DNA from 4 places in the Paenibacillus sp. FSL P4-0127 genome. Region 4 is predicted to be linked to each of the others. Evidence: riboswitches for the same ligand, from Rfam matches in the RefSeq annotation. Region 4 holds a riboswitch; each other region holds the start of a gene.
What was found. Region 4 has a riboswitch for cyclic di-GMP ahead of NYE74_RS30415 (hypothetical protein). Riboswitches for the same ligand answer to the same signal wherever they lie in the genome.

Region 1: linked by a shared signal. The riboswitch ahead of NYE74_RS28100 (polysaccharide deacetylase family protein) and the one ahead of NYE74_RS30415 (hypothetical protein) in region 4 are both predicted to bind cyclic di-GMP.
Region 2: linked by a shared signal. The riboswitch ahead of NYE74_RS29165 (response regulator transcription factor) and the one ahead of NYE74_RS30415 (hypothetical protein) in region 4 are both predicted to bind cyclic di-GMP.
Region 3: linked by a shared signal. The riboswitch ahead of NYE74_RS13085 (S-layer homology domain-containing protein) and the one ahead of NYE74_RS30415 (hypothetical protein) in region 4 are both predicted to bind cyclic di-GMP.

Annotation. Positions count from the first base shown of each region.
Region 1 covers NZ_JBBOWY010000002.1:348,964-356,307, forward strand. Annotated here, with positions in the region: gene NYE74_RS28095 (NCS2 family permease) at 1-1,237, shown strand, start outside; cyclic di-GMP riboswitch class I at 1,751-1,866, shown strand; gene NYE74_RS28100 (polysaccharide deacetylase family protein) at 1,939-3,435, shown strand; gene NYE74_RS28105 (nucleotide sugar dehydrogenase) at 3,496-4,818, shown strand; gene NYE74_RS28110 (glycosyltransferase family 2 protein) at 4,846-6,801, shown strand; gene NYE74_RS28115 (polysaccharide deacetylase) at 6,804-7,344, shown strand, end outside.
Region 2 covers NZ_JBBOWY010000002.1:594,901-602,244, reverse strand. Annotated here, with positions in the region: gene NYE74_RS29190 (tetratricopeptide repeat protein) at 1-618, shown strand, start outside; gene NYE74_RS29185 (C40 family peptidase) at 850-2,838, opposite strand; gene NYE74_RS29180 (DUF6075 family protein) at 2,871-3,278, opposite strand; gene NYE74_RS29175 (RNA polymerase sigma factor) at 3,397-3,816, opposite strand; gene NYE74_RS29170 (hypothetical protein) at 4,437-4,997, opposite strand; gene NYE74_RS29165 (response regulator transcription factor) at 5,228-5,923, opposite strand; cyclic di-GMP riboswitch class I at 6,026-6,111, opposite strand; gene NYE74_RS29160 (SDR family NAD(P)-dependent oxidoreductase) at 6,255-7,127, opposite strand; gene NYE74_RS29155 (TetR family transcriptional regulator) at 7,234-7,344, shown strand, end outside.
Region 3 covers NZ_JBBOWY010000001.1:2,909,813-2,917,156, forward strand. Annotated here, with positions in the region: gene NYE74_RS13085 (S-layer homology domain-containing protein) at 1-3,518, opposite strand, end outside; cyclic di-GMP riboswitch class I at 3,791-3,883, opposite strand; gene NYE74_RS13090 (hypothetical protein) at 4,185-5,006, shown strand; partial or broken gene NYE74_RS13095 (hypothetical protein) at 5,177-5,403, shown strand; partial or broken gene NYE74_RS13100 (GntR family transcriptional regulator) at 5,448-5,599, shown strand; gene NYE74_RS13105 (AraC family transcriptional regulator) at 6,171-7,034, opposite strand.
Region 4 covers NZ_JBBOWY010000002.1:897,637-904,980, reverse strand. Annotated here, with positions in the region: gene NYE74_RS30430 (ABC transporter ATP-binding protein) at 1-116, opposite strand, end outside; gene NYE74_RS30425 (ABC transporter permease) at 263-1,054, opposite strand; gene NYE74_RS30420 (ABC transporter permease) at 1,258-2,034, opposite strand; cyclic di-GMP riboswitch class I at 2,251-2,331, shown strand; gene NYE74_RS30415 (hypothetical protein) at 2,345-2,713, shown strand; gene NYE74_RS30410 (PAS domain-containing sensor histidine kinase) at 2,721-3,788, opposite strand; gene NYE74_RS30405 (sugar phosphate nucleotidyltransferase) at 3,822-5,210, opposite strand; gene NYE74_RS30400 (response regulator transcription factor) at 5,337-6,029, shown strand; gene NYE74_RS30395 (hypothetical protein) at 6,034-7,344, opposite strand, start outside.

The DNA of each region.
Region 1 (7,344 bases), 550 kb from region 4:
CATTCCGGTGGAAGGGGTATTTTTCGCCACCACGATTGGCGCCGGGCTGATCACGATTCTTATGGGATTGTTCGTCAACATTCCGATCGCGCTGGCACCGGGCATGGGGCTGAACGCTTACTTCATGACCGTGGTGCTTAGTTCGGGTGGAGCTATTACTTGGCAGGCGGCGCTCGGCGCGGTATTTATTTCCGGTATCATTTTTCTGATTCTGACGGTGACGAAGGTTCGCCAACTGCTGCTGGTTGCCGTGCCGCAGAGCATTAAAGCGGCCATCACGGTCGGCATCGGCCTGTTTGTGGCCAGCCTTGGTTTGAAGATGAGCAACCTGATCGGCGCTAATCTGTCGGGGGTAACGGATACGTCCGCCACGGTTCCCGGCAGCAGCATCAACTTCACGCTGGGCGATTTCGTCCATAGCCCCGATGTTCAATTAACGTTGATCGGCTTGATCCTGATTGCCATTTTGATGTCGCTGCGGGTTAAAGGAGCGCTGTTGATCGGGATTATCGCCACCACCATTATCGGTATTCCGATGGGCGTTACTAACGTTTCCGGACTTTCCGGCGCCAGCTGGCTGCCCGCTTTTGACAATCTTGCGGTGGGCAAGCTCGATCTGGGTGCGGCTTTGCATCTGGGTCTGTTTGAAATTGTTTTTGTATTCACGTTCGTTGAATTGTTTGATACGTTCGGCACTTTGGTCGGTACGGCTACCCGCGCCGGCTTGATGAAAAACAAAGAAGAAGGCGAGAAAAAAATCGGCAAGGCGATGCTGGTGGATGCGGTTGGCGTCAGCGCGGGCGCATTTCTTGGCACCAGCACGATCACTTCCTATGTAGAGAGCACCGCTGGTGTGGCCGAAGGCGGACGCACCGGGCTCACTTCGGTAACGACGGGGATCTTGTTCCTCCTGGCGCTGTTCATCGCGCCGCTGGCCGGTGTTGTGCCGAGCGCGGCAACGGCTCCGGCGCTGATTATCGTCGGCGTGCTGATGATCGGCCAGGTCAAATCGATCGAATGGGATGACTTCCTGCATGCCTTCCCGGCGTTCTTGACGATCGTATTGATGCCTTTCACCGGAAGCATCGCCAACGGGATCGCCGCCGGTTTGGTCTCTTACGTCATTCTGGGGGGCTTCAACAACCTGTTCACCAAAAACAAAGTCAAAATTCATTGGCTGATGTGGGTGCTGGCCGTGCTCGTATTGGCCCGCTATATTTTCCTTGGCACCGAATAATTTAATGAAAACCGGATCGACCAACAAGGGTGTCCCTCTCCGTTAGGAGCAAGCGCCCTTGTTTTAGTTCTAACCGCCGCCGACTGGAACGATAAACCGCCTACCCTTCAAAATAACGCACTTTATGTACTTATTATCCGAGCCCCAACGTGTTCGTCTCCATTAGCGGCATTTTATGTACTTATTTTCCTATGAATGGTCCAGAACATGGGCATTTCTTTGCGACGGGGGAAAATAACGACATAAATTACCTCTATTTCTCCCAAATGAACGGATATCGCCGGAATAGCAACATTTTTTGCCCTTATTTTTCTGCTGGATTATCCCGGAGCAATACAAAAGAGCACCGCAGGCTTATCGGCGCGCTTCTTTAAGCTCCATTTCTAGGCTATTTGACATGGAAAGAAATGGGCCCCCACTCCTGAATATTTTTTTGTGAATCCGCTTTTTTTCATAAACTATGGATTGATTTCCAGCCGGAGTCGATTATAATAAATTTAAATAATTAAAATTCTAAACCAAAGGCAAACTATTCGAAAGGATAGGACGCAAAGTTTGGAGTCTAAAGCGTTCGCAAGCCGTGGTGGGAATTGCGGTGCAAGCTGCGCTATGATTGTCCGGCCGCCATGTAAGTATGGCGGTCTTTTTATTTTGAAGATTTTGATTGGAAAAAAATTACTTTTACAAAAGAAGGTGAACTAATGATTTCGATGGCAGGAAACGGCGCCCGGTCGATTCGAATCGGATTAGCCACAGCTCTGCTTGCGTTTTGGGCGGCCGGCTGCAGCGGGGCCAGTCCGCAGGCGGACAACGGGAATGGGGCCTCCCCCATGTCCGGGGCGCAGACCGCTTCATTGCAGCAGCAGCCGATTGCCCGTTATACGGGGGAACCGAGCAAAACATTGTCTTTTGTCTATACGGCCAAAAAGGAGCTTTCCCTAACGTTCGACGGTTTGGGCGATCGCGAGACGATCGAGCGTTTATTGGATGAACTGGACAAGCATCATATCAAAGCGACGTTTTTTGTCCCGGGCATGCGGGCGGCCGAAGAGCCGGATTTGGTCAAGGAACTAACCAGCCGCGGCCACGAGGTGGAGAACAATACGTTGACGCGCGCCGACTTGACGACCTTAAGCTATGAAGAAATCTATAAAGAAATCAACCGTACCAACGGCTTGATTGCCGACGCGACAGGCAAGCAGCCGCAGTTCGTCCGGACCCGGGGGGCCCGTATGAGCGAAGACGTTCGCCTGGTGGCGGCGCAAACCGGACTAAAAGCCGTCGTTTCCTACAACATCAATCCGAAGGACAGCGACATGCAAAGCGCCAAGGAAATCGGCGATTACATACGGAGGTACATTAGCCGCGGCGGCATTATCGCGCTAAATACGGACGTGAATCCCGAGGTGGTTTCCTCCATTTCCTATATTGCGGATGCGGCGAAAGAAGTAGGCTATAAGTTGGTGCCGCTCGCAAAGCTGGTGCGTGACGGCGGCGAGCGGAAGCCGCTGGAGCAAATCCCGGGATACGATGCCGCCCGGATCAATCCCGATTACGAGCAGGCGGACTATAATCTGATCTATAACGCCAGCGATATCGCCAAATGGAACCCGCACGGCAAGAAGGTCGTCGCCCTGACCTTTGACGATTGGGGCAGCGATTTGACCGTCACCCGTCTGTTGAAGATCCTAGAGGATCATGACGTCAAAGCGACCTTTTTTCTGCGGGCCAACGGCGTAGAGAACAATCCGAACCTGGCCAGAGCTATCGTCGAAGAGGGTCACCTTGTGGCGAATCATACCTACAGCCATCCCGTGATTACGCAAATCCCGCCCGACGAGCTGCAGGAAGAAGTGGTCAAGGCGCACCGCATCATCACCGAAGCGATTCAGCAGCAGCCGGCGATGCTGTTCAGGCCTCCGACCGGGGAGATCAACAAGGAGACGGCCAAGGTGATCGCGGCCACGGGGTATAAGACGCTCGCTTTGTACGATGTGACCACCCTGGATTGGAATTCCGACCATGACGCTCAGTACATTTTAAACGGGGTGCTGAAGCAGACGACTAACGGCAGCGTTATTTTGCTGCATATGCTTGACGGCCTCCATACGCTGGAAGCCTTGCCGAAGGTAATCGACCAGTTGAAGCAGCGGGGTTATTCCTTTGTGCTTCTGGACGAGCTGTACGGGATGAAATAAGGAACGAACGCTTGCTCGGCATCTTTGGATACTCATCGGGAAATGAATGGGGTTGAACTTATGGATTTGAATCAACTATATGAGAACATTGTAAAGCGGACGGCCAAACTGGCTGTCGTCGGACTAGGGTACGTAGGTTTGCCGCTAGCGGTCGCGTTTGCCCGCAAGGCTGACGTCATCGGGTTTGACGTGAGTCCCCGGAAAATCGCCGATTACCTTGCGGGGAAAGATCCGACCGGCGATGTCGGGGACGCGGCGATCAAGGCGAGCTCGATTGACTTTACCTCGGATGAGGCGAGGCTGGGGGAGGCTTCCTTTTACATCCTGGCCGTGCCTACGCCGGTTCAAAACGATAAAGTGCCCGACCTTACTTATGTCAAGAACGCCAGCGCGATGGTCGGGAAACATTTGCGCCCCGGTTCGGTCGTTGTCTACGAGTCGACGGTTTATCCCGGCGTCACCGAGGAAGTGTGCGTTCCGATCCTGGAGGCGGAGTCGGGGCTTACATGCGGGGTCGACTTTAAAGTCGGCTATTCCCCCGAACGAATCAATCCGGGCGATCAGGTTCACCGGCTCGAGAACATCGTGAAAATCGTTTCCGGCATGGATGAGCAGACGCTTGGTCTTGTGGCGCAGGTTTACGAGCTGGTGATCGAGGCGGGGGTTTACCGGGCCGAAAGTATCCGTGTGGCCGAGGCGGCCAAGGTGATCGAAAACGCCCAACGCGACATCAATATCGCTTTTATGAACGAACTATCCATGCTGTTTCACCGGATGGGAATCGACACGAAAGCGGTGCTGGCCGCGGCGGGAACCAAATGGAATTTTCTCAAATTCACCCCAGGGCTGGTCGGCGGCCATTGCATTGGCATCGATCCTTACTATTTAACTTATAAAGCGGAAGATGCGGGGTACCATTCGAAAATCATTTCCGCGGGGCGGCGCATCAACGACGGGATGGGCAAATATGTCGCCCGCAGCATCGTAAAGCTGCTGATGCGCCTGCGGAAAGATTTGTCGGATGTGAAAGTCGGTATCCTCGGCCTGGCCTACAAGGAGGATTGCCCCGATTTTCGCAACACGAAGGTCACGGATATTATCGCAGAGCTGAAGGAATATGATATCCAGCCGCTTGTCTGCGATCCGCTGGTGGACCCGCGGCTCGTGTATGAAGAGCATGGATTGGAGCTGGCGCAGCTGCCCGATTTGCGTGATTTGAACGTGGTGGTGCTGGCCGTCCCTCACAGGGAATTTCTAAACATGGCTCGTGAGGATTACGACCGGTTGTTCGGGGCGGACAAGAGCAAGGTGTTTTTCGATATTAAAGCCGTGTTCGATAAATCCGAATTCGAAGCTTCGGGTTATCATTACTGGAGCCTGTAAAGGGCCCATCTTAAAGGTTAAGGGGCAATGAACTTGAGGAAAAAGAACAAAGCACAACAAAAGCCGGTTGAAGTTCTCTCCACGCCCAAGGCGGATCGGCGGCTGCTTGCCCATGTCCCCGATCCGGAGAACATCCGCAAAGCGTCGGACCGCAGAGGCATGTTGCGCTCAAAGGACGATGGGCCCGGTGAATCCGCCGATCATGGCGACAATAAGATGCCCCGTCTGCTCAGCTTGCGCTATGAGGCTGATTTTCCCGTCTCGCTGCTGCCCGTGGGAGCCGATAAGAAAGGGAAAAAGGCGGACGCAAAGTCCCAAATAAGCGGCATGGCCGCGGACATTTCTTCAACGGGGATTCTGGTGGAGCTGGAATCGGAGAGGGCCGAAACATGCCGTGAAGGCGATGTGTTCGAGCTGCGCTTTAACATTCCGCCGGGGACGATGCCGGAGGGTTTTGAGTCGAAGGTAAAAATAAAAGCATCGGTCGTTCGCAGGTTTACCCGTGACACGCCGGACGGGGAGAAGCCGATGGCGGCGCTTGCTTTTGAAAGCAACCTTTACAATTACTTTCAGAAACGGCGTTGGGGCTATTCCGTGTATACGGCCAGCGGCTTGCTGTTTGTCGCTATGACGATTATTTTGCTGATGCGCGCCGAAAGCATCATCTATTTCAAATACAACATTCTGCTTTATTTATACAGTCTAACGGCGGCCATATTTTTGCTGACGCGGTATTTTTTCGGGGCTTTGTACCGCAACGTGCCGGTCAATCCGGATTATACGCCGGGCGTGACGATCATTATCCCTTGTTTTAACGAAGAGCAATGGATTCAGCGCACCGTGCTCAGCTGCATCAATCAGGAGTATCCGATCGACAAGCTGGAAGTGATCGTTGTGGACGACCGTTCAACCGACGGATCGGTGGAGCGGATCAACGAGATCGTCGAGCGCCTGCATAAGGAAGCGGAGCGGTTTGACATTCGGAATCGCCTCAGACTGGTTGTCTTGCCGGAGAACGGAGGCAAGCGGGTCGCTTTGGTCAAAGGCGTGGAGATGGCCAAACATGATTTGGTCGTGTTCGTGGATTCGGACAGCTTTTTGGAGCCGGACGCCATCCTTCACCTCGTGCAGCCGTTTCAAGATCCGAAAATGGGCGGGGTGGCCGGCCGGACGGACGTGGAAAACAAATATACGAATTCGATTACCAAGCTGCAGACGGTTCGCTATTATATCGCGTTTCGCATCATGAAAGCGGCGGAATCCTGGTTCGACAGCGTTACCTGTCTATCCGGTCCGCTGTCATGTTATCGGAAAGAGCTGGTGCTCAAATACGCGGACGCCTGGTTGAATCAGAAATTTCTTGGCCAGCCGGCCACGTTCGGCGATGACCGCAGCATGACCAACTTCATACTTCGCTCCCATCGGACGGGGTACCAGGACAACGCGATTTGTTCCACTATCGTGCCGTCCAAGCTGGACGTCTTCCTGAAGCAGCAGATGCGCTGGAAGCGCTCCTGGCTGCGGGAGTCGCTGCGCGCCGGGACGTTCATCTGGCGTAAAGAACCGTTCATGGCGCTGTTTTTTTACATAGGCCTGATCGTTCCGATCGCCGCTCCGATCGTTGTGTTGTACAATCTCGTGTATGTGCCGCTCGTTTACGGCGTTTTTCCGGGCACATTTTTGATGGGACTTATATTGATGGCTTTATTGATGAGCTTTGCGCATCTGTTGTTCCGTAAAAGCAAACTTTGGATTTTCGGCTTGGTATTCTGTGTTTTTTACGAACTGGTGCTGCTTTGGCAAATGCCGGTCGCCTGGGTCACGTTCTGGAAATCCACCTGGGGTACGCGGGAAACGCCGCAGGATGTTGAGGCCAGAGCCAAAAAAGAAAGCCGCAAAGCGAACAAACGGAGAAGATCACTTTTTAAAAATCTTTTTAATGATTCCCACAAGGACAAGGGTTCATACAGTGAGGTTGACTGACTATGGGAAAAAACAAGCCGCGCAAGGCGCTTGATGTCGGACGCAAAGAGCGGAACAAAGCGGTCAAATCGGCCGTTCAATTTGTGGTGCTGGCTATGGTGCTGGTGCTGTTGGTGCATGCCGTGGCGGGAATCCACCGTTACCGGGAGCCGGACAAAGCGGCTTGGCAGCAAACGCGGGGATTTATCGCCTTGTCCTATTATGGAGTGGATCGAACCGGAACGCGCGGTCTGATCGCCAAAAGCCGTCTGGACGAGCAACTGCAAATTTTGCGGCAAAACGGGTATGTCACGGTTTCGCAGCAGGATATTCTTGATTTTTACGAGCACGGCAAGCCGCTGCCCCAAAGGGCAGTGTATCTAAGCTTTGAGGACGGACGCAGCGATTCCGCCTTGTTCGCCCAGCCCCTGCTGGAAAAATACAATTATAAAGCGACGATGCTTTCCTACGCCGACCGGCTGGACGTCGTGGACCCGAAATTTCTGGCGGGACCGGAGCTGCTTAAGCTGACGCGCAAAGGGTATTGGGAATTGGGGAGCAACG
Region 2 (7,344 bases), 300 kb from region 4:
TTTGGCGATTCGCAAGGAGAAAGAATCGCGAGTGTTCTCAGTGCGCGCGGTGACTTCAATTACGGATCTTTTAGTGAAATGCAGGATCGTCTATCTCCTCTTTTCACTGAAAAAAATACGACTAATCAATACGAAGAAGCTTTATCTTGGTTGGGGAGATATTTGGGCTTTGCATCAAACAGACCTGATTCAGAAACAGGGGGACGTGGCCCTGATATATTTTGGACTTCCCCTGAGGTTGATATATTAATTGAAAGTAAAGAGGAGAAGAAAGATACTTCTTTTTACTCAAAAAGAGATGTTGGTCAAGCTCTAAATCATAGTGAATGGTATAAAGAAGAATTCCCGAACTCTGCCCGAAATATTAAATTAATGATTGTCGGTCCCATAATACCGGCTCACCCAACAGCGAGTCCTGGAGAACAAATGCATATTTGGACACCGTCAGAAATTTCTTCATTAGCCCATCGCATTTCATCTTTAGTGTTTGATGCTTATACAACAAGTGACAGTGCCACTTACACAGCTACATTAAATAAACTGTTAGATGAAGCGGGATTGACATATGTGAAATTATATGAATCTCTTCCTACTCGTCCTATTCAGAGGGGGCAATAAAAAGACCGAGCAATAACATAAATTGCTACAAACAGGCAATCCTCAGGGAATGCCTGTTTGTTTCAACAACAATGGAAAATTTAATTTACTCTTTGTCGTGTTGTCTACTATTGAAATTTATTTGTGTTCAATTATAATCCCTCTTCGCCCAGAATATATTCTTGATTGTTCAAACAATCGAGTTGAATCTCTCAACCTAATGTTTTGTGTCTTTTCACTCTCTCGTTACCACTAATTGAAGGTATTGAAGGCAGCCTCAATGTCCAAAATTTCAGGTCTGCCAAACAACACTTGTTTGTCCGAATCGAACAGATTGCGATACACCACCTGCCCCCGACTTGAGGAAGCGTCCACTACTTTGCCATCTCCCGCATAAATCCCAACGTGAGTAATATTCATAAATCTGCCATTACTCTCGTAGCTCCAAAACACGAGATCGCCAGGAACCAAGTCGGCCGCGCCTACTGTCAGGCCATTCTCCACGCAAAATCTGGCCTGCTCCGCTGCGGTTCGCGGCAAGTTAATACCTAGCTGACGGTAAACCCATTGGACGAGATAGCTGCAATCCGTATAATTACCCTGCCCGGCCTTCGGCTGGCTGTACGGATCGCCTAGACGAGTCAGCGCCAACTTGACGGCTTCACTGCCCAGTTCACCTTCGGGCAATTGCTGTTGAACCAAATCAAGCTGCTCCGGCGTCAAGCCAATATCCGCATCTTTACCAAGTATCGCAAACATAAGCGGGCGAAACTCCTCGGACAGCATTTCCTTCATAAGTTCCATCTGTTCACTTGTAAAGCGGTAAGTATCTGCCTGTTGCTCCGCAGTATGGCTAGTGACGGTAATATGCAAAATGCGTTCATGTCGGGTAATCGTCTCTTCGCTGGTGCTCCCGTCCTCATGTTCAACCGTAACCGTTTCCTTATGTTCTATCGTTTCAACACGAGATTCCAGCGAATTCATATCCCAAAACACCGATCGGATGATACCGTTTCTTGTTGCATCAAGTGTGGCCACATCCATTCCGTTTTCCGCATCCGTGACGGTCTTCACGGCAAAGACGGCGATAATTTCCATCCAGTTATCGATCCGCGTATTGTCCGCGCTGCCGGGATAATGATATTCCACCCGGTCTACATTGCCAGCGGATTGCTGTATCTCTACCAGTCTGGCTGCGAATTCAGCGTCCAGCTCTTGAACGATTTGGGAAAGCGGCTTGACATCGGCATCCGTATTTTCACCGGACGCAAAGATTCCGAACGGAGAGGAAATGACAGCGGCTATCGCCATAACGATGCATAGAACTACAATTACCGAACCGCTGAATCCCAAAAGCGCCGTCAATCCCTTGACGAGCAACGCGGCGGCTCTTTCAACCATTTTAACGATAAGACGATTCAATCTCGCGGCAGCTCGTGCAGTCTGGATGGACCGGCGAGCAGACATCGCCATCTGCGCAGCCCGCTGTGCTTCCTTGACGGCATTCATTTTCCCTTCAGTTTGAGCATCCGAATGATTGTTAGCGTGATCTATCCGATGCCCACTTTTTATAAATGGCGATAACGTCTTGAAGTTTCGTACTTTCCGTTTAACTGCATGACCTGATTGCTTGATTATTGTTGCCGAGGCTCGGTTTAACGGTTTCACGTACCCGATTGCTGAACAAGTTACCGCGGCGGAGAATGTTTCCTTCTTCCCGGTCGGTTTTAGATGTCCGAAATCCCGTTTTGGCATCCGTTCAGGATAGCCACCTGTTCGAGAACGATACAGAAGCCGGGCATTGACCCGGCTTCGAATAATAAAACGTTGTTTTCCTGAATGCGAACCAGAAGACAAGACGTATTTTCCATCAACCGGCTTACGGAGATGTAAGCTACGAGCAAGTCGCGGTGTACGCGTAAGCGAAGGCTCCGCATTAACATCAAGCGAGCTATCACTTGCGACAGAATCACCCTCTGGCAACAGCCGCCTTTTTAGAATGTGTCGGATTAATCTCTTGTTAATGCGCAGACTCACTCCCATTTGGACGCGTGTCGTTTTTTTCGTAGCCGCTGCGAACTGTCGCTGCGCATATTCAACTGGAGACTGAGAGGTCTTCTTGTCATTCTCAACCTGCCGTTTGACACGACCGCTTGAACGCTTTACACGAGGCAACACGTTCAGGAATCTATCCAAACGTTTGATGTCTTTCACAACATCTCTCGTTTTAATCTCTTTCATAGTCCCAATCAACTCCCAATGTTGGCAGCCATTCAGCGGGTTTGTTCGGCCAGCCGTTTGAACGTTCTCTCGTGACTTCGGCAATATTCGGGGTAACGAAGACGAATCGCTTCAAAAAAGTAGGGGGTATAGCTGCAATCAAATAATTCATGGGGAGTGGAGTGATGTTCGCCCCCCGCTTCGGTCCAGCCATTCCACAAATTAAAGGCGAGCCGGCATACCCGAGTGGAACTGCCGGTTTGCCAAGGGGCCGAAAGGCCTTCGGGCTTAATGCCGCCATTAGCAAAATCATACAAATCACGGATATGACTTCTGGTTTCTCGGGAAATGCCCAATGTATAGAACAATGCTCGGTGATAGCCGTCGTTGCATTTCCTTTCATCCATCATCTGAACATAAAACCTCTCGTGTTCATCATCTCGAAACCGAACCTGTTGCATCGTCACATACCCCTTTCGTATAGAATGCAGCGGCTGGTTGCAACCAGCCGCTGTCTGAACATGGTCCTCTATATAACCGTTCATTTTGGCAGGAAAATCGGACCCTCCCACGAAACGATTACATGTTTTTGAGCAAGGATTCCATTTGTTTCAAGCCCCGTTGAATCGATTTACGAACCGCCCGCTCATCGACATGCTCGGCTCTGGCAATATCGACTTTGCTCATATCCAAGAAATAATGGGCGTAAATCCGCCTGGCAGATTTCTCCGGCAAAAGGCACATTGCTTCATAAAGTTGCTGCCTTGAAAGTTTGCGCTCGTAATACTCCTCCGGTGAAATCGAAAGAAATAAAACATGCTGCTCAATCCCATCGTTGCGATCAAGCGAATAATAGGCCCGATGGCGATATGTTCGAAGTCTGTAAGCACCTTCTTCCAAGTCGAATCGCCGCATTTCGTGGGCAACTTCTTCATCTACATCAACCCATACATCCGACTTTATAAAAGGATACATATCCCGCAAATTCATCTTTTTCATTCATGTCCCTCCATTTTGGTTTGTTGGCAAACCAAAACAGAGGGGGGAGAACGACAGCCAACGCTACCTTTTGTGCCTTTGTATAACAGCTGTAGAAAACAAAAAGGACCTTGCCGGAGAGCGCGTCCACGCTCGATTGCGACTAGGTCCGATTGTGAAATTGAATTATATTCTTGCCGATATTTTCGCCGATTGCAGTTATGAGCAATAAGCATACATCGCCTTCACCCTCTTTCTCACCTGGCAACACCGTGTGAGAAATTAAGCGGGCTATGATGCATGGCGCTGCCCTTGTGCCGTTCAACTCCTTGGCATCTGATATTTAGCCGACAACTGCATTAGCAATATAGAAAAGCGCCGTACTTCCTTCCGCTGGGCATCAGGGAAAGAAACGACGCTTGTAAAAAAGTAATCACTGATTTTTCTTGTTGCTACCGTGGCACTGTCTGTCCACATTATCAACATAACACGAAACATGTGCATATGGCGTGCATAGTTAGTGCATAAAAAGGGCAAAACCAGTGCAGCATTCGGAACATGTTCCATGCGGCGCCGGCACTCCGACCCTCAAAGTTGAATACGGGGGTCAAATCTATGTGCAATGCGTCTTCTGAATTCATTCAATCTGCTTGAGACGACTCCAAATCCAGCAAAAACGCCCTATCTTTAATTTTCATGTAAATTTTGCGTAAAATTCGCTTCCGATGATAAAAGTACGCGCGGCGGGAAAGTGCCAGACGACTTATGGCATCTGAGGACGCAATATTATCAATATATCTCAATCGAACAAATAAGCCTTCTTCCGAGGTAAGCGACGTAAGAGCGTAGTCGATAAGACTGATTCTGGATAGCAATAATGGAATTTCATGTTCAGTGATCTGTATGCGTCGAATGACCGTTCGTAATACCGTTTCCTGTTTTCTGCCTCTGCTATGAGCCGCAACCATATGAAGGGTGCGCGTCAATTCTGGGATGTGAGCGAGTTCGGATTGAACATACTTCAATCTCGCTTTCCAGTCGTTATAGGACTTCAGCCACGATTCAACCTTTTCAAAGGGAACAGGGGCCAGATCTGCGACATCAGACACCCCTCCTTGCTGTGCATGCTTTCTTAACGTATTCCTCCGCCTGTTTGGCCCATCAATCGACTTCGTTGTACATTGTTCACGCTCCATTTCCATCGTCATCTACCCTTCTTTTCTAGATTCGCCAAAGTTGACAAGGCTATTTTCATAGTCTTCCTTTCCCTTTTTGCGACGCTCACCCCCGGTCGTATTTTCCTAAAAATCTCCCTCTTCATCAACCATTTTACCTATAAAGCGCTTAAAAATGGAGGGTGAAATTTTCATCAACACGATCAGCTCATAAAGTGTCGAATAAACACAAATTAACTCGAATTAAATACAAATTGCTAACACAAGGTTCGATCTTGACGATCGTACAAGCCTCTTCGTTTCGCTTTCTCGGCTGCTTCATGAATGGAACTGACATTGAACTTTCGAATGATGTTACGAATGTGCGATTTCATAGTGTTCTCTGTAACGCCTAATAACTCTCTAATTACCGGCTGTTTATAGCCCCACCCGATCAACTGCAAGATCTCTTTTTCAGTGGGGGTCAGCATGCAGTGTAATTCTTTACGCTTATCAAGCCCAATTTCATTACGGATTATGGATGCAGCATCTGCATGAAGGGAAGCCTGTCCCCGATAGGCTTCTCTGACGGCGTGCACGACATCCACATAGTTGATCTTGGTAATATAATTGATTGCTCCGGCCAACACAGCTTCCACAATGATTTCAGGCTCGCAGAGGGAGGTCAAGATGATGATTGGCATCAATTTTATTTTTAGAACTTCGGAAATTGTATGGAGTCCGTCCTGCCCCGATGAATGTAACACCGGATCAAGAATCATCACATCTAAATCCAATTGCTCACTCGCTCGAATGGCCGACTCCTTGTTTGTTGCAATATGAAATAGATTCATATCCGTCTCCGCATTGATCATTTCCGTCATCCGATGCTGCCAAATGGGGTCGCTGTCCACCAGCAGTACTTGTATCTTGCCTTCATTCCAACGCACGACTTCATCAACTTCTACGGGCATAACTTGCACGCTCCTCCATCTTATCATCACCTCGTTGATTGTTCTGGGAACACAAAAAAGACACGCCCCCGAAAGGCCGTGCCTTTAACTGACAGCATTAGCGAGGGTAACCCGGCGATCATTGCACGCAGGCAGAAGACCCGTGGCTTTGCGTCCCAGTCTTTCGAACTGGTTTGCCTTTTTCCTATGTCGCTTTATGATATATCGGGACAACTGATCAGATAGTCATGCATGCCCGTTAGGATGAAACCCAATCGCTACTGGATGATCCTGCTATTACCGCTTCAGTTGCCTCTCTTTCGTAGCAAATCGAGCTTTGGCAGGATTAACTTTATAGCTTACTAAGGTCGGGATGGACAGCATCGTCGGCATCCGTAGAGAGCGAGAGTTCTTCCCATTTGGCCAGTTCTGCGAGCTTCAACTCGTCAGCTTGCCGGATCATGTTCACGGCATCGCTGCCCAAAGCGAGCCATTGCGGCGGCTCTTCCATGTCGGCCACTTGAAGAATGATCTTCGCAGCCTTCTTGGGGTCCCCGATGGGACGTCTCCCCGTCCTGGCCGCGTCGCTGAAGATATTCAGCAGTATGCCGACTGTCTCTTGATACGCTTCGCCAGGCGGAATGATCTTCATCGAGGATCCTGCCCAGTCGGTACGGAAACCGCCGGGTTCAATCAAAGTTACTTTCACCCCGAAAGGCTTGGTCTCTGCGGCAAGCACGCCGGAAAATCCTTCGACGCCATGCTTGGCGGCCGTGTATGCGGCGAGTCCCGGTCCTGCCGGGCGGCGTCCGCCGATCGTGGAGAATTGAATGAACCGCCCGCTCTTTTGCTTTCGGAAGACCGGAACCGCCGCGCGGCTAACATGGACGACACCGAACAGATTGGTCTCGATCTGGGCGCGGAACTGTTCCGACGGCGTTTCCTCAATCGATCCGAGATCGGCGTATCCGGCGTTGTTCACGACAACATCGATTCGACCGAATTTCTCTACGGCTTGCGCAATGGCCTGTTTGGCTTCGTTCTCATCGGTAACATCCAGTCGAACGGCATAGGCGCGTCCTTCGCTTGCGGATACCAGTTCTCGCAACGTCTCCGGATTTCGCGCCGTTGCCACCACCAGATCGCCCCGTTCAAGCGCGGCTTCAGCAATGGCGCGGCCAAATCCGCGCGAGGCTCCTGTAATAAACCATACTTTTGCAGGCATAACTTTCGCCCTCCTTATTGAATGAACGTTTAATTAATTACTTCCTCATTAAACCACACGCCAAATCCGGTTGTCAAATGAACGTTTATTCAAGTATAATGATCCCATGATGAAAAGAGATCCCGAATCCAAAAAACGACAGCTTCTTGACGCCGCCTTGAAGGAATTCGCCGCTCGCGGCCTGGCCGGAAGCCGGGTCGATCAAATTGCCGAGCGA
Region 3 (7,344 bases), on a different contig from region 4:
TCGGCTCGGGTAATATATTGCCCCGGCTTAAAGATGCCGTCCGGATATCCCGTAATAATTCCGGCATTCTCCATCGTCGAAATATGTTTATTGGACCAGCGCGTATTTCCAACGTCAGAGAAGGAATTTCCGGTTTTCAGGTAGGCGGAGCGGCTTTCATCATCGAGCAATCGGTAGAAAATCGCCGCGACTTCTTCACGGGTAATATTGTTCAACGGCTTAACCGTGCCGTCCGGATACCCGTTAATGTAGTCGTAATGATTTTCCGTTTCCAGTTTTGGCGGAACGGCAGGCAGCGGCGGCAACGGCGGAAGCGGATCTACTTCCGGTGTGCTTGGGCTTGGATTCGGGTTTGAACTTCCCGAATTATCCGATCCGCTGGAGCCGGATGAATCCGACGATTTTTTAGTGTAGTAGAACGCGTACTCTTGGCCTTCCTGATCACTAAACGTGTAGGAAGCGGTCGCTTTCACTGGATTGTACCCGGATACCGATACGGCCGTCAGCGTTTTCGTCTCTCCCGGTTTGCCGGATACTGTGGTCTGACTCGCCAATTGCCGGTTTGTGCCGTTTTCCAAATACTTGACGGTCAATTGCCGATCCGCCGGTGCGTTTTTCGTGTAATAGAAGACATAAGTCTGATTCGGATCGTCGGTCCAAGTATGCGTGTGGTTTGCAACTTCCGGAGTATATCCTTCTACCTGTTTAGCGGAGAACTCTATTCCGGCCCCAATGCGGCCTTTGTAGATCTCCTGTGCGGCCAACTCGTTACCTGTTTCTCGATCTCGATAAGAGACGGTGACCTGTGCCAGTTCATCCGGTTCGCCTTTAACGTAGTAGATGGTATATTCCTGTCCAGCGTCTAGTGTAATTTTAATGTCGTATTTGGTTTGTTCCGGGAAATAAACGACATCGGTCACTGAAATTGGTTCAGGATAAAAGACCAAATTCGTTCCGGCGATACCTTTGGAAGCCGTTGGCTCGATAAGCTCTTCATCGGTCTCTCGGTCCACATGGTGGATCGTTACAATACGCTCCTGACCGGTATTGCCTTGGGCATACTTGAATACGAATTGCTGCACCTGATCTTCTGTGAAGGTGTACGGCACTTCATAAGCGTGCGGTTTGTAAACCGCCCCCGTAACGGTGTCTGTGTAATTTTCGGCCGTCAGGGTAATTTTTTCGCCTACTTTGCCCGAACGCTCAGTTGGATTGAGCAAGTCTTTACCTGTCTGTTGATCCACGTATCTGACGGTCAGAGTCCTGCTGTCATCCGGTTCGGTGGCATTGGCTGTGTAGTAGAAGATATGCGGAGCATTCTCCACGCCAAGCTCATAGTTGAAGCTTGGCTCCACCGGGGTGTAGCCCGGGATGCCGATCGCTTTGAGCTCGAGCGTTTGCCCGGTCACGCCTTCAACCGTAGTTGGGTCAGCGAGTTTCTTGTTGGTGCCTTGCTCGAGGTACTGCACTTCTACGCTTTGCTTATGGGCGACGTAGTAGAAGGTGTACTCGTTACTGCCTTCGGCTTTAACCACGTACTCGGCAGTTTTGTTTTCCGGAGTGTAGCCCGGAATTTCGGCTGCTTCGAGAGTTACGGTTTTGCCGGTGTGTCCCGTCACAGTGCGAGGTTCGATCAGTTCATTCCCCAATTCCTTATCCACGAACTTCACTGTAACGGTTTGTTCGCTCGGTGTGTAGTAGAAGATATGCGGAGCATTCTCCACGCCAAGCTTATAGTTGAAGCTTGGCTCCACCGGGGTGTAGCCCGGGATGCCGATCGCTTTGAGCTCGAGTGTTTGCCCGGTCACGCCTTCAACCGTAGTTGGGTCAGCGAGTTTCTTGTTGGTGCCTTGCTCGAGGTACTGTACTTCTACGCTTTGCTTATTAGCGACGTAGTAGAAGGTGTACTCGTTACTGCCTTCGGCTTTAACCACGTACTCGGCAGTTTTGTTTTCCGGAGTGTAGCCCGGAATTTCGACAGCCGTTAGAGTTACTTTTTGCCCAGCGACACCTTTTACCGTAGTTGATTGAGCGAGTTCCTTTTCTGTTCCCTGCTCCAAATAATGAACGGTAACTGTCCGTTCAACCGCTTCCTCATAACCAAACCAAACTGTCGGTGTCGGATTGGTAGCGGTAAGCCGGATGCTAACAGGATTTTCTCCTACCTTCAACTGATACCCGGCAATGTTTTTGGCCGATACGGAATATTCCGCAGCCCCGATCGGCAAAGCCTCATTCCCGTTTTGATCCTTGTAATACTCGCTATAAAGCAATTCCGCGAATTCCGGTCCTTCCACTTCAACGCCTTCGGCATTGACAGGCTTGCCGCTCGCATTGACTTTATAGCCCTTCATGAGGATGGAACCGTTGCCGATGCTTACTTTCGGCACCTCAAAATCCTTCGAAACTTTCTCGCCCGTAACATTCGTATATTCGATTGTCGTTTTGCCGTTCGTAGGATAGAGGACATTAGAAACGGGGTTTTTGGATTGGTCCAAGACCACTTTGTAAGTTAATGAAGCAGGTTCACCTTCGGCGATATTGCCGACGTCCCAAGTAAATGTCTCGGTTGCAGCGTTCCAAGTTACCGTACCTTGCGATGCGGAATAATCCTGAGGACTGACTTGTGCGCCTTGTTTCTTGAGATTGAACATGTCTCCCATCGGATCAACGACTTTGGCATTTTGAGCCGCATAGGAAATCTTTCCGGCCATTTCGCGGAAAATCGTGTTCAATTCATCGCTGTTGGCAGGGAAGTAGCCTTCGCTTTGAATGTCTTTTAACACATTTATCGCGTTGCTGTTGTTTGAAACTTCCAAGCCTACCGAAAAGATCTTGAGCCCTGCATCTTTGGCGATTTTTGCTTCGGAAATGGTACCGATGCCGTTATCCTTGACTTGATAATTGTTGATGTTGTAGGTGTCGTTTTTACAGTTAAAACCAAAGATATTACAATCATAGTTTTTAAAAGTAAAATCTGCACCTGTCCCAAGGGTTTTTCCGTAATCAAAACTCGTAATCGAAAAGTTGTTGCTGCTGTTAGGCCAGTTGAATCCTTCAGCATGTGTTCCCTTGAAGCTGAATGTTGGTTCACCGTCGCTTAACAACACGATTATTTTGTTTTGCGCGATACTGTTCGCCAACAGGTCGCTAGCTTTCTTCAAGCCCGCCTGGATATTCGTTCCGCCGGTCGGTTCAATACCTTCTATGGCATTTTTCAAAGCGTTCTTATTGCCAGCACCTTTAAAACCTGAGATAAGGGTAGAGGATTTATTAAATGAGACCACAGCGATTTGGGTGGAAGAGTTTGGTAACAGCAAATTATCCACAAATTTCTTTGCGGCATCTTTAGCGTTATCCATCTTCGATGGTGTAAACCATCCACTTCGCTGGTCCATGCTCCCCGACTTATCGATGACCAGCACGATGTCCGAGCTGGTCCGGACGTTTTTTCCTTCAGCCTTGAGCGTAATTTCCCACTCGCCAGGGCTCCCTGTAGGTTGGGCGGTTTTGCTCAATTGAATGGCTCCGGGATTCGGCCAGACGGGGTCCCCCGAACTTGCGCCGAAGACGGACAGGGGACTGGCAAAAAGCGAAAACATGCAAATCCAGGACAATATTATTTTTAACCCGCGTTTCATTGGTTCCTCCTCATTTTTTCATAGAATTCCTCCCTTTCAGGCACTAATTTTCTACCCTCCTTGCTTTGGGTATTTTATATATCTCACGGAAAAATCCGTTGAGAACGAGGGGAAAATAAAAAAGGCTGCATAAACAATAGTATTCATTGTTATGCAGCCGGACGGTCATTAATTCGCTTTTCGAATTGTTAGACTCCAAGGCTTTGCGACCTAATCTTTCGATTAGTGTGCCGAATATTCGATTATAGTTAAAAAGACCTGGATGTAGTAAAATATTACTAATATCCTATCAAACAATTTCAATATATTTCAAAAAAAAGCACTTGTCAACAATGTAATAGATAAAAAAGTCACAGTATAGATGATCCGAGCTTCCATACTATATTTTTTCGGATATTATCGTTTAAAAAGACAAAAGTACTCCTCTTTTCCAATTGTTAAATAATTTCAAACATTAAATAGCAGAAATGACACAGAATTAGTGCAATATTGTTATACAATAAAAGAAGCGCATGAAATTTTGGTTAAAGGAGCTCAAATGTATTGAACAAAAAGGCACTCCAGTTTGTAATAGGTTTCATGATTTGTTCGGTGATTCTATCGGCTTGCGGGAATATAACAAGCGCGCCTGCTTCCACGGAAAAAACAAAAACAGAAGTTACTCAAACGAAAAATGAAACCAGCCCTGCAACTGATAATAGTAAGGGATCTCAAAAAACAATCAGTCTTGATGTCGATGGCGAGATTTATAAGGTGGCAGTAAAAGACGAAAATGCGGAGAAATATACCTTTGCCGTTAAAACACCCAAAGGAATGGTTTGGATTCCTGCGCCAACGCTAGAGCAGCGTCCTGAAACGGAAAGTTATCCAGAGTACTATCCTACCGAGCCTTTTAGTATATATCTAAGTAATGCAAAAGATAATACGCTGGATATCAACACATCGACGAAACTTCTAACCCTACCCCTTAAAGATGGCGAAGCCGATGTCGTAGTTGATGACTTATTTGCCGTAAACGATACGATTTTATATCATACCGTTTCCGATTTTCGTGGTGGTTCGCAGCCTCTAAGACAACAATTATGGGCAATGAATGTTAATGATCCAAGCAGCAACAAGGTCATCGAAGAATTTCATGCCTCTGGAGGCAGATTTTATCATTATACAGTAGATAATTCGGAAGGTTTGTACGTGGGCGTTTACACTACGCCAGGCAATCCGGATGGGAGTTACACCAATGAAGCATTTGTCTATAACACCAAAACCGGTCAGAAAGAGATACTTAGGGATTTCGAATTCGATAGCGGGGAAATTCAATTTACTTATGAAGGAAAAAAACATTTATACGAACTGACAATAAAGTAAAAATAGAAAGTGCGTCGTGAATATTCACGACGCACTTTCTAATGAACATATCGATTCGCCATTAAACATTATAACGTTTATCTAAAAGAGGCGAGTAAAGTGAAAGAAAGATTCGTTCTCCGCCATCTTAAACGGGGGACCGGAGAAAAGATCGACGTCGTGGACGGAAAAATAGAATAGGGACGGGAGACGCTTTCGCCAGCGGGATCATCCACGGCGAGCTGGAGGGCTTCGCCAGCAGGATCATCCACGAGGGCTTCGTCCCTGAGCAAACCATCCGGTTTTCGGCCGCAGCGGGGATGCTGGCGCATACCGTGCCGGGCGACACCCCGATGGCGGCGGAGGCGGAAATCCACCGGGGGATAGAGCAATCCTCCCCGGGGATGTGGAAAGGTAGGGAAACAGGGGCGTGAGTTTGCCCGTAAAGATAGACCGTTATATTTGCAAATTAAAAACATCATCAAGGAGCGGATTCTCCACGGCGTTTACCTGCTGGGGACGAAATCCCCTCCGAGTAGCAGCTTGAGCAGGAGTTTGCAGTAAGCAAGATTACTGTCCGCGGGGCGATTCAGGAGCTCGTTCAGGAGTTTTACGATGCATAAGAAACGCCTGCGCGCCAGTGTACGGCGTTCACTTATTCCAATAAAGGCTGTCCTGGCAGGGGTTCCAATCCGCTTCTGGAGAGCCGGGGGACATTACTTTTGTCGGCTCGCGCTTTTTTGCTGGCACCGTGCGAACGGAGGGGACCAAATGCAAAAATGCATTTGATTTTTCCGCAAATCGCCATTTTCGAGCAAGCGAAATGCAAAAATGCATTTGATTTACAGCCGTTCGATAAAAAAGTCTCTTCTGACCGGATATGAACTGCACATTTGCATTTGAACCCCCCGTTTCGAGGAGTTTCGACGAAAATCGCCTGCACTTTTGCAGTTCGTAGCAGTTCGCAGCAGTTCGTATACCGCTCTAGTCTCTTCTTTATCCCCGTCTATCCCCTGCCAAACGTAAGAGAACAACTTTTCTTCGGCTTATCCTGCGCCCCCACTTGATGGTTTAGCGGACAAATCCGTCGCTACGGTTTAGTGGACTACTCCGATTCTGCGTTTTACCGCACACTTCCGCTGCTCAACGCTCGGAACGCTCATCGCGCTTTTACTTTTCCGGTGCTCAACACCCGTCCCGTTTTTGCTTTTTCGCGTCCCGGTAGGCGCTGGGCGATTGGCCGGTCACTTTTTTGAACAGCATGGAAAAATACTTGTCATTCCCATACCCGACGCGGGAAGCGATTTCATGGATTGGCGCGTCGCTATTCGACAGCAGGCGTTTGGCCTCTTCGATGCGGCGGGTGATCAGGTAGTTGACGGGCGAATCGCCCAGTTCCTTTTTGAACAGGTGGGATAAATAATGCTGGCTGACGTACAGCGTGTCGGCGATTTCTTTTAACGTGATGCTGCGGGTGTAGTTTTTATCGATAAATTGCTTGGTCCGGACCGTGATTTCGTTTTTGTCTTTGAGCGGGTCAAACGGATGTTTGACGTCGACGATCCGGTATAAGAGCGTAATGAGCGACATCAGCAGGTTGTTGCTGAGCGTTTCGTAGCCCAGTACCTGCGAATCGCACTCCTGCAGCATTTCCGACAAGCAGCTTTCCACCTTGTAGGCGTATTTTTCGCATGGAATGACCGGCTCCACGTACGCGGGAAGCAGCTGCCCTTGCGGGACGCCTTCGATATGCACGTTACTTACGCCGCAGTAAATCAATTTGAACGGTTCCGGGCTCAGCGAGCGTTCTTCGTGCGGTACGCCGGCGTTGTATACGGCCACGTCCCCGGGGCGAACCTCGTACGTTTTGCCCGCGATCCGGAATTCTCCGGCACCTTCCACAATATAAATAATTTCGCAAAAATCATGGATCTGCGGCGGGGCGTAAAATCGTCGCTCATCGACGACTTGGCCGGCGAACAGCAGCTCGGGCGTTTTTTTGAAACGGAAACGGTCGCTTTTGCGATGCGGAATTTCGATTTTTGGCACGCTAGGGTTCCTCCCCACGATCGGATGGATATCCCTATTATATCCCAAGCGGGTGAGGTTGGAAAAAAGCTGGACCGTAGGCTTCACATTTCAACAAGCCGATATGATCGGGAGGCGGTTTCAGGTTTTCGCGGCCTGCCTGGCCGGGCGTTCTGATTGGAAATCTCCAATGGAATCAGAAATGAAGTGGGGATGCAGCAGTTTGATTGGATTTTTCCAATAGATGAATCCCAGCATGGCGCAATACAGACGATTAGAGCGGAATCTATTGGATATTTCCAATGAGAGGTCAAAAAGTCGTTGGATATCT
Region 4 (7,344 bases):
CGGACCGCCTCTTTCAGCCGGTATTCCCGCGAAAACAGCGTACGCAGGCCGGACAGCTTTCCCTCCCGCACGACGGGTGTTTTGAACTCCTTATATAAATGGCTGGCTTCGATCATAAGCCGCTCCTCCTTTTCGTCCTGTATGCCTTCGCTTACCCTTACGCAGCATGCCTTCACTGACTTATACACAGCATGCCTTCACTTACTCGTACGCACTAGCTTCCTTGTACTTACGGCCTTCCGTTCTTACTCTCCCTGTGCGCTTAGCTTCCTGTGCTTTGATATTTCGTGATGCCGAACAGCCAGAACCGCAGGCTTGCGGCTAAGCATACCGCCGCCGCCCCCGCCGTCGCCGCAAGGATCCACGGCCCCCATTCGCCCCGTAAAATATAGAGCGAAGGTACATAATTCACAAAGCCGACCGGGATCACGAACAAAAATAGCGAGGACATCCACTTCGGATACAGGGTGAGCGGGTATCGCGCCGCCGTTTGAGCGGCATCCTCGGTGAAGTTTTGCAGTTCGCTGATGCGGGTCGTCCAGAAACCGAGCGTAGCCGTAGCAAGTCCGATAGAAAACAAAATGACCGCGCCGGTAACGATAATGAATAGCGTAAACGGTACTGCAATCCAGCCGACTTGTCCGCTATGCGTCATCGCGCCGAGCGACCAGCACAGGATGAAACCGCCCTGCAGCAGTTCGCCGGGCATCAGCCGGAAGTTCTGCGGCATTAAAGCGAGCAGCACCGGCATCGGCCGCGTCAATAGCTGGTCGAGCTCTCCGCCGACCAGGTATTTTTCCAGATGGTGCACCTCCTCGGCAAACGTGCGGTACAGCGTCCTGGACAACGTCATCACCGCAAACAAATACCCGATCTCGTAAACCGACCAGCCCTGTATTACGCCGAACTTGTCCAGAACGATCGCGATCATCAGAAATTCGGAAATCTGGATCAACGCGGCCAGCACCGTACCCAGCACAAAATTGAATTTGTACTGCATCCGGCTTTTTATGCTCGTACGGATCAGCAGCCGGTACAGGTTCAGCCAAGACATCGGCTTCGCGCCAGCGGACCGGGTCGGGCCGGCAGTGACCTTCGAGAATCGTCCGCCGCTGCCGCTAATGTCATCGTACATTTCGTGCGTGCCGTCTATGCCGCTCATAGGCTTCTGCCCGCTCTTAGACTTCCGCCCGTTCTTTGGCTTCCGCCCTCTCCCAGGCTTTTGCCCGTTCTCAGCGCCAGGCCCCTTCCTCTCGTTCATCCGCCCTGCACCTCCACTTTCCGCCGCAGCAGCCGGGTTGCCAGCAAGCAGCAAGCAGTCATCAGGACGCACCAAAGCAGCGTTCCCCATAAGGCGGAGCCGCTTCCGTTTCCAAGATAAATCGTTGTGGGAACATAGAGCAGGTAAGGGTAAGGCGATAGCCAGGCGAGGTTTTCCAGCGGTCCGGGCAGCCATTCCAACGGGATGAAAAATCCGGCAAGCAAATTGATCAGCGCGCTATTGGCCCAATAGAGCCAGGACGATTCCATCGTCCACAAGGCGCTTACGCCGATCAAATAATTGATGCAGATCGACAGATAGGAGGCCCCGAGCAACCCTAACACGGTGTACAACACGGCGGTCCATTGATTTGGAATTTGCAATGAAAAAATGAAGAAATACAGGAGATAAATCGGGATGGATTTGAAAATGAACTGGTAGGCGATCTGTCCCCATTCCCTGGCCATCGTATGGCTGAACAGATGGACGGGACGCATCAGATCAAGCGCGATTTGCCCGGTCCTGACGGATTGGGGGATGCCGAGCCCGTTCGTGATGAAGCTGGTGATCCAGAGACACGCCTGGGTGAAGGCGATATAATTCACCATTCCCTGCGTTCCGTACTCTCCCAGCGGGTGGTCCTTCCCCAACCCGATCCAGATGCACGCATACATAAATCCGAACATCGCGCTCGCGAGGTTGTGCACCATATGGGCTCCGCGGTACTGCAAATTGCGGGCATAGGCTTTGGAAGCCAGCGTGAAATAAAGCATCCGGTTAAACACCTCCGATAAGCTTATTTAGAGGGGGGGTCCCCCTCATAGACGGGCAGACCCGTCCACTTCAGTCAAGGCGATTTTGCAAGAAGGGTACTATCATACCTTAATATTCCAAGAGTGGCAAGAGAAATTTTGCGCACCCGGATTACCAGGAAATGGATTGCATGTTTTATGGAATCGTGATACGATGTTTTTTGTGAAAAAAGCGGCTACGATAAACGGCAAACCTGTCGAAAGGCAGCGACGCAAAGCTAAAGGGCCTTCCCGCAAGGATGGCAGCCAGCTACCGAACAGAAGGCTTTTTTTGTTTTTTTATATGTATATTAATTTAAGTAGGCTCAACCTAGAAAACAGGTATTCGACAGTCGGCTGCTGGAGCGCACCAAACGCCGGTCTTCAAAATAGCGGTAATTTATGTGCTTATTATCCGGAGCCGGGCATGTTCATCCCCATTAGCGGCATCTTTGTTCCTTATTCGCTTGTGAAGGGCCCAGAACGCGGGCGTTTCCTTGCGACTGAAGACAATAGCGGCATAAATCGTCTCTATTTCTCTCAAATTGACGGATATCGCCGGAATAGCGGCATTTTTTGCCCTTATGTTTTGCGCTTTTCGCAGGAGTCTCTCATGATCGTTTGGTCAAGCGCCGTTTTGGGTTTTTGTGCTATAAAATAGGAAACGCTTAATCCAAATGAACGGGTTTTGGCATACGCAAGCGGAATGTACTTCCTTGCCCTACTTCCGAGGTTAACGTAATCGTCCCCCCGTGGTCTGTTGCAATTTTTTTGACGATATAAAGGCCCACGCCGCTGCCCTTAATTTGACGGGAACCCGAATGACCGGCTCGATAAAATTTATCGAACAGCCGCGCATGCATCTCCGCGGGAATTCCTATTCCGTAATCCGTAACCTCGATGATATAATAGTCTGCTTCTTCCGCGATTCGGATGAGTACTAATGGTTTGCCGGGAGAATATTTAATCGCATTGCTGATTAAATTGTCAAAAACTTGAGACATTCTAAACCGGTCCGCGTAGATGAAAGCGTCTTCAACCTCGGAATCCACCTCGATAAGATGCGATGATTTCAAATTCCACCGTTCGGTCACTTCGTGAATGAGTTCAATCAGCGGTACATAAGTTTTATGATAGTTATACCCTCCCGATTCCAGCCGCTCACTGTCCAAAACATCCTCAAGCAGATGGGACAACCGGTTTCCTTCCGCAAAAATGATTTCCATGTAACGCCGCCTGTTCTCCGCGGAAATATCGTACTGCATCAACATTTCCACATAGCCCAGCAGCGTCGTCAGAGGTGTCCTTAATTCGTGGGAGACCACGCTGATCATTTCGCGTCTCTGCGGATCGGCCGCCTCTTCTTCGCCGCATTCCCGAAATACCAATAAATACCCGTAACACGCCGTTTGCGCGGTATCCAATACCGGGCTTACATAAAACGAGAACAAACGCCTAGGTCCTTGGGCATATGGGAACTTCCCCTGATTTCCGTTCACCTCTCCTTTTCGAAACGCTTGTATGGTCTTGGTCAGCTTATGGTCCTCCTGCTGAATGTTCGCATCCATAGCTTTGGTAAAAGCCGTAATATCCTGCCCCGTCATCTCTTCCAAGCCGAACAAATCTTTGAGCCTGCGGTTCATAAACACGATCGTCCCCCTAGTGTCGCATTTAAGGATACCTTCCTGAAATGATTCCAAGTAGTACGTATCGATGTCCTGTTGTTCCTCAGCCATGTTTTCTCTCATTCGCCAACCGCTTGTCCGGTTTTACCGCCTGGCCGGCACCTCATGGTTTTGCTCTTCCCCCTTTCCCTCCTTCGCCATCCAAGGATCGGCATAACGGATCATGTCGCTGTCTTCGATTTTTCGGCCGATTTGCAGTTCGATCAACTCCAGATCGCTGTACGCCAACAGCGCATGTTTCATGCCGGGCTCAACGACAACAACGCTTCCCGCCTCTACGGGAAACGTTTGGCCGTCAATGCACGCTTCGCCCGCGCCGGCAATCACGATCCAGATTTCTTTGCGCCGCCCATGTTCATGATAACCGATAAAACGGCCTGCGGAAATCACGGCCCGGTTGGTCAACGATTCCGTTTCGCCCGCGCGTCTTGCGGTCAACACCGTCTTCCGGCCCCACCCGGTTTCTTTAAAACGGGGGGTGATTTCGACTTGAGCCACCATATCTTTAATGCCGGCCGACGCTTCCCGGTCGGTGACCAGAATACCGTCCGGTCCCGCGGCCACGACAATGTTGGGCACTCTCCATACGCCCACGGGGATATCCAGCTCATTGACAATCCGGGAGCCGGATGAATCCGGACAGACATAACCGCTCCCGCTGACCTGCTGCTCCATTTCTTCCGAAAGCGAATTCCATGTGCCGATATCCTTCCAGCGGCCTTGATAAGGAACGGCTACAATGCGCTTCGTTCGTTCCACCACCTCGATGTCGAAGCTTTGGCGCGGAAGCAGCTTATACATGCCGAGCAGCTCATCGTAATCCGCCGGCAGGCCCCTTTGCTTAAGCGCATCAAGCAGAAATCCAAGCCGAAACACGAACACTCCGCAGTTCCATAAGGCGCCCTCGTCAATCAACGTTTGGGCCCTAGCCGCGGAAGGCTTCTCCACAAACGCTCGCACCCGCAAGCTTCCGTCCGCTTCGGCCGGCTGCTGCGTCACAATATAACCGAATTTATCCGCAGGCGCGTCTGGGGTCACGCCCAAAAGCGCCAGATCGGCGCCAGCGTCCGCCAACACGCCGGGCAGTTTGCCCAAGGCTTGAAAAAAGGAATCCTCCGCATAGCCATCGACCGGCATAACCCCCACGATTTCGTCAGGACCGCAGCCTTCCTTGCTGTGCAAGTAGGCGGAGGCCAGACTGATGGCCGGAAAGGTATCCCTGCGCTCCGGTTCCTCGAGAATCGGCGCCAGATCGCCGACCTGCCCTTGAATCAGCTCCCTTTGTCCGAGGCCGGCCGAGAACAACAACGCCTCCCCTAGCCCCGCGCCGGAAAGCTGGCGGCAAACCCGCTGCAGCATGCTTTCCGCTTTCCCCTCATGCCGCAGCACGGGCAAAAACTGCTTCGGGCGGTTCGTGTTCGACAAAGGCCATAGCCGTTTCCCCGCACCGCCTGACAATAAAATTAGACGCATTTTTTCTCCCACCTTTAAATTGATGATTGTCACATTATTTCAAATATTAATCATTTTTGTAATTTTGTATATTGCAAATATTAATTTTTCCTTTATTATTTCATAGAATAGGAGGGTGACTTATGAATGAGTACCAAAGTACTACTTGTTGATGATGAGAAAAATCTAACCGACATGATCGCTCTCTTCCTTGAAGAGAACGGGTACCAGGTGAATAGCCTCTATCATTCCCGGGAAGCGATGCAAATGCTGAAGCAAGATGAGCCCGATGTGATCATCATCGACTTGATGCTGCCCGGGATGGACGGCAACGAGCTGGTCCGGGCGCTTCACGCCCATACTTCCGCACCGGTTCTGATGATTTCGGCCAACACCCTGCTTGATGAACGGATTCGCGCGCTCGAAAACGGGGCGGACGACTTTCTGTGCAAGCCGTTCAGCCTAAAGGAGCTGGACGCCAGAATCAAAGCGCTGCTCAGAAGATCGCAGGCCGCCCGCGAATCGCCAGGCGCCTCGCCCGTTACGGCCAAAAAGGGCGAAATCGCCGTAAACGAGTACAGACGCTGCTTATTTGTAAACGGCGAAGAGATCGAAGTGACGAATATTGAATTTGAAATTATGAAGCAGTTGGCCAGCTCCCCCGGCAAGGTCTTCACCCGCAACGAACTGCTCGACCGGATTAAGGGCAGCGATCGCGCCTACTTGGACCGCACCATCGATGTGCATATTTCCAGCTTGCGCAAAAAAATCGAACCCGACCCGAAAAATCCCCGTCACATTCTGACTGTATGGGGAGCCGGGTACAAGTACGCCTTATAAGGTTTTACGAAAAAAACCGCCTTTGGCCTTGTTGATAATTCTCATGGAAGAACAGCCGGCCCAACGCAAAAATACATACCGCACCAACCGACAGGCTTAGCACCAGCAAAACGATTCCAATCTGATAGAAGCGGCGGAGAATCACGACGATCCTGCCGCTTCCGCTCCCGCTCGTGATGAACCCGGTCGTTACCCCGTTAACGGCGATGCGCGCCCGTTGCTTCTCTCCGTTTAGTTCAAGCTCCCACAGCGGATGGGGCGATTCGCTCTCATTGATCAGCACCTGCTCATGCCGCGGATTGTGGAGCGTAAACCTGCGGCTCATCGCATCTATGCGCTGAACCGTCACCTCGGGCGGATGCGGCGGAGAGATGAAAAAGGGGCTGCTGCCGTCCCCTTCAAAAAGGATAAATTGATCGAGCAAAATCATGTCTTTGTACGGAATGACCGAATAATTTTTCATCCGGAAAAACCCTTTTTCCCGGCGATCCCCCTTCGCCAGCACTTGAATCCGCATCCCCGCCGCCCCTTCGGGCGCAGTAAAGATCTGCTCATAATGATTCCACTTGTTTTTGTAGCTCTCTTCGATCTCATCGACGTAGGAAGTTGCAATCACTTCATCTTGATCGTTAAAAAACACCACTTTCAAATGCCGGCCGGGAGCATTCTCCGATACAGCGTCAAAGCTTACCAGGTACTCCCCATTCGCTTCTGCGGGCATCAAGCCGGATTCATAGGTATACCAGGCGCAGGAAGCGCTGGGAGAATAGCGGATTTCCAGCTGGTCCGCCGCTGTTTTCAGCTCCGAGCGGCCCAGCGGAAGACGGACGCACGCTTCTTCCGCATGCACCGGTGCATCCGACGGCGCATTGGTCGGCACATTGGACGGAGCATTGGACGGAGCATTGGACGACGCATTGGACGGAGCGTTGGACGACGCATTGGAAGGCGTATCCACCACAGCGGGCGCCGCTTGGCCGGATGCTTGCTCCGGCGCCTGAAAATCCGCCGGCGAGCTCAGCGACGGAACCGAACTGTCGAAAACGATCGACAGCGTGTAAGTTCCTTTAGCCAAATGCAAATTCCGGATTTCATGGCGCCGGTAATCCGCCAAAACTGCGGGCAGACAAAGCAGCTTTTTGGGGAATGTCTCCCGCAAACGGTCGGTTTCGATCACCGTATCCTCTGTCCGAAGTATACTTGCCCCCGCCGCTTGTACGGTGCGTTTAATCACTTCCCCGGACGCCTGATTGGTCAAGGTTACCGTCAGCTTGCCGCGGTGACCGGACGGCAAATTGGCCAGCAGTGCCGCCGA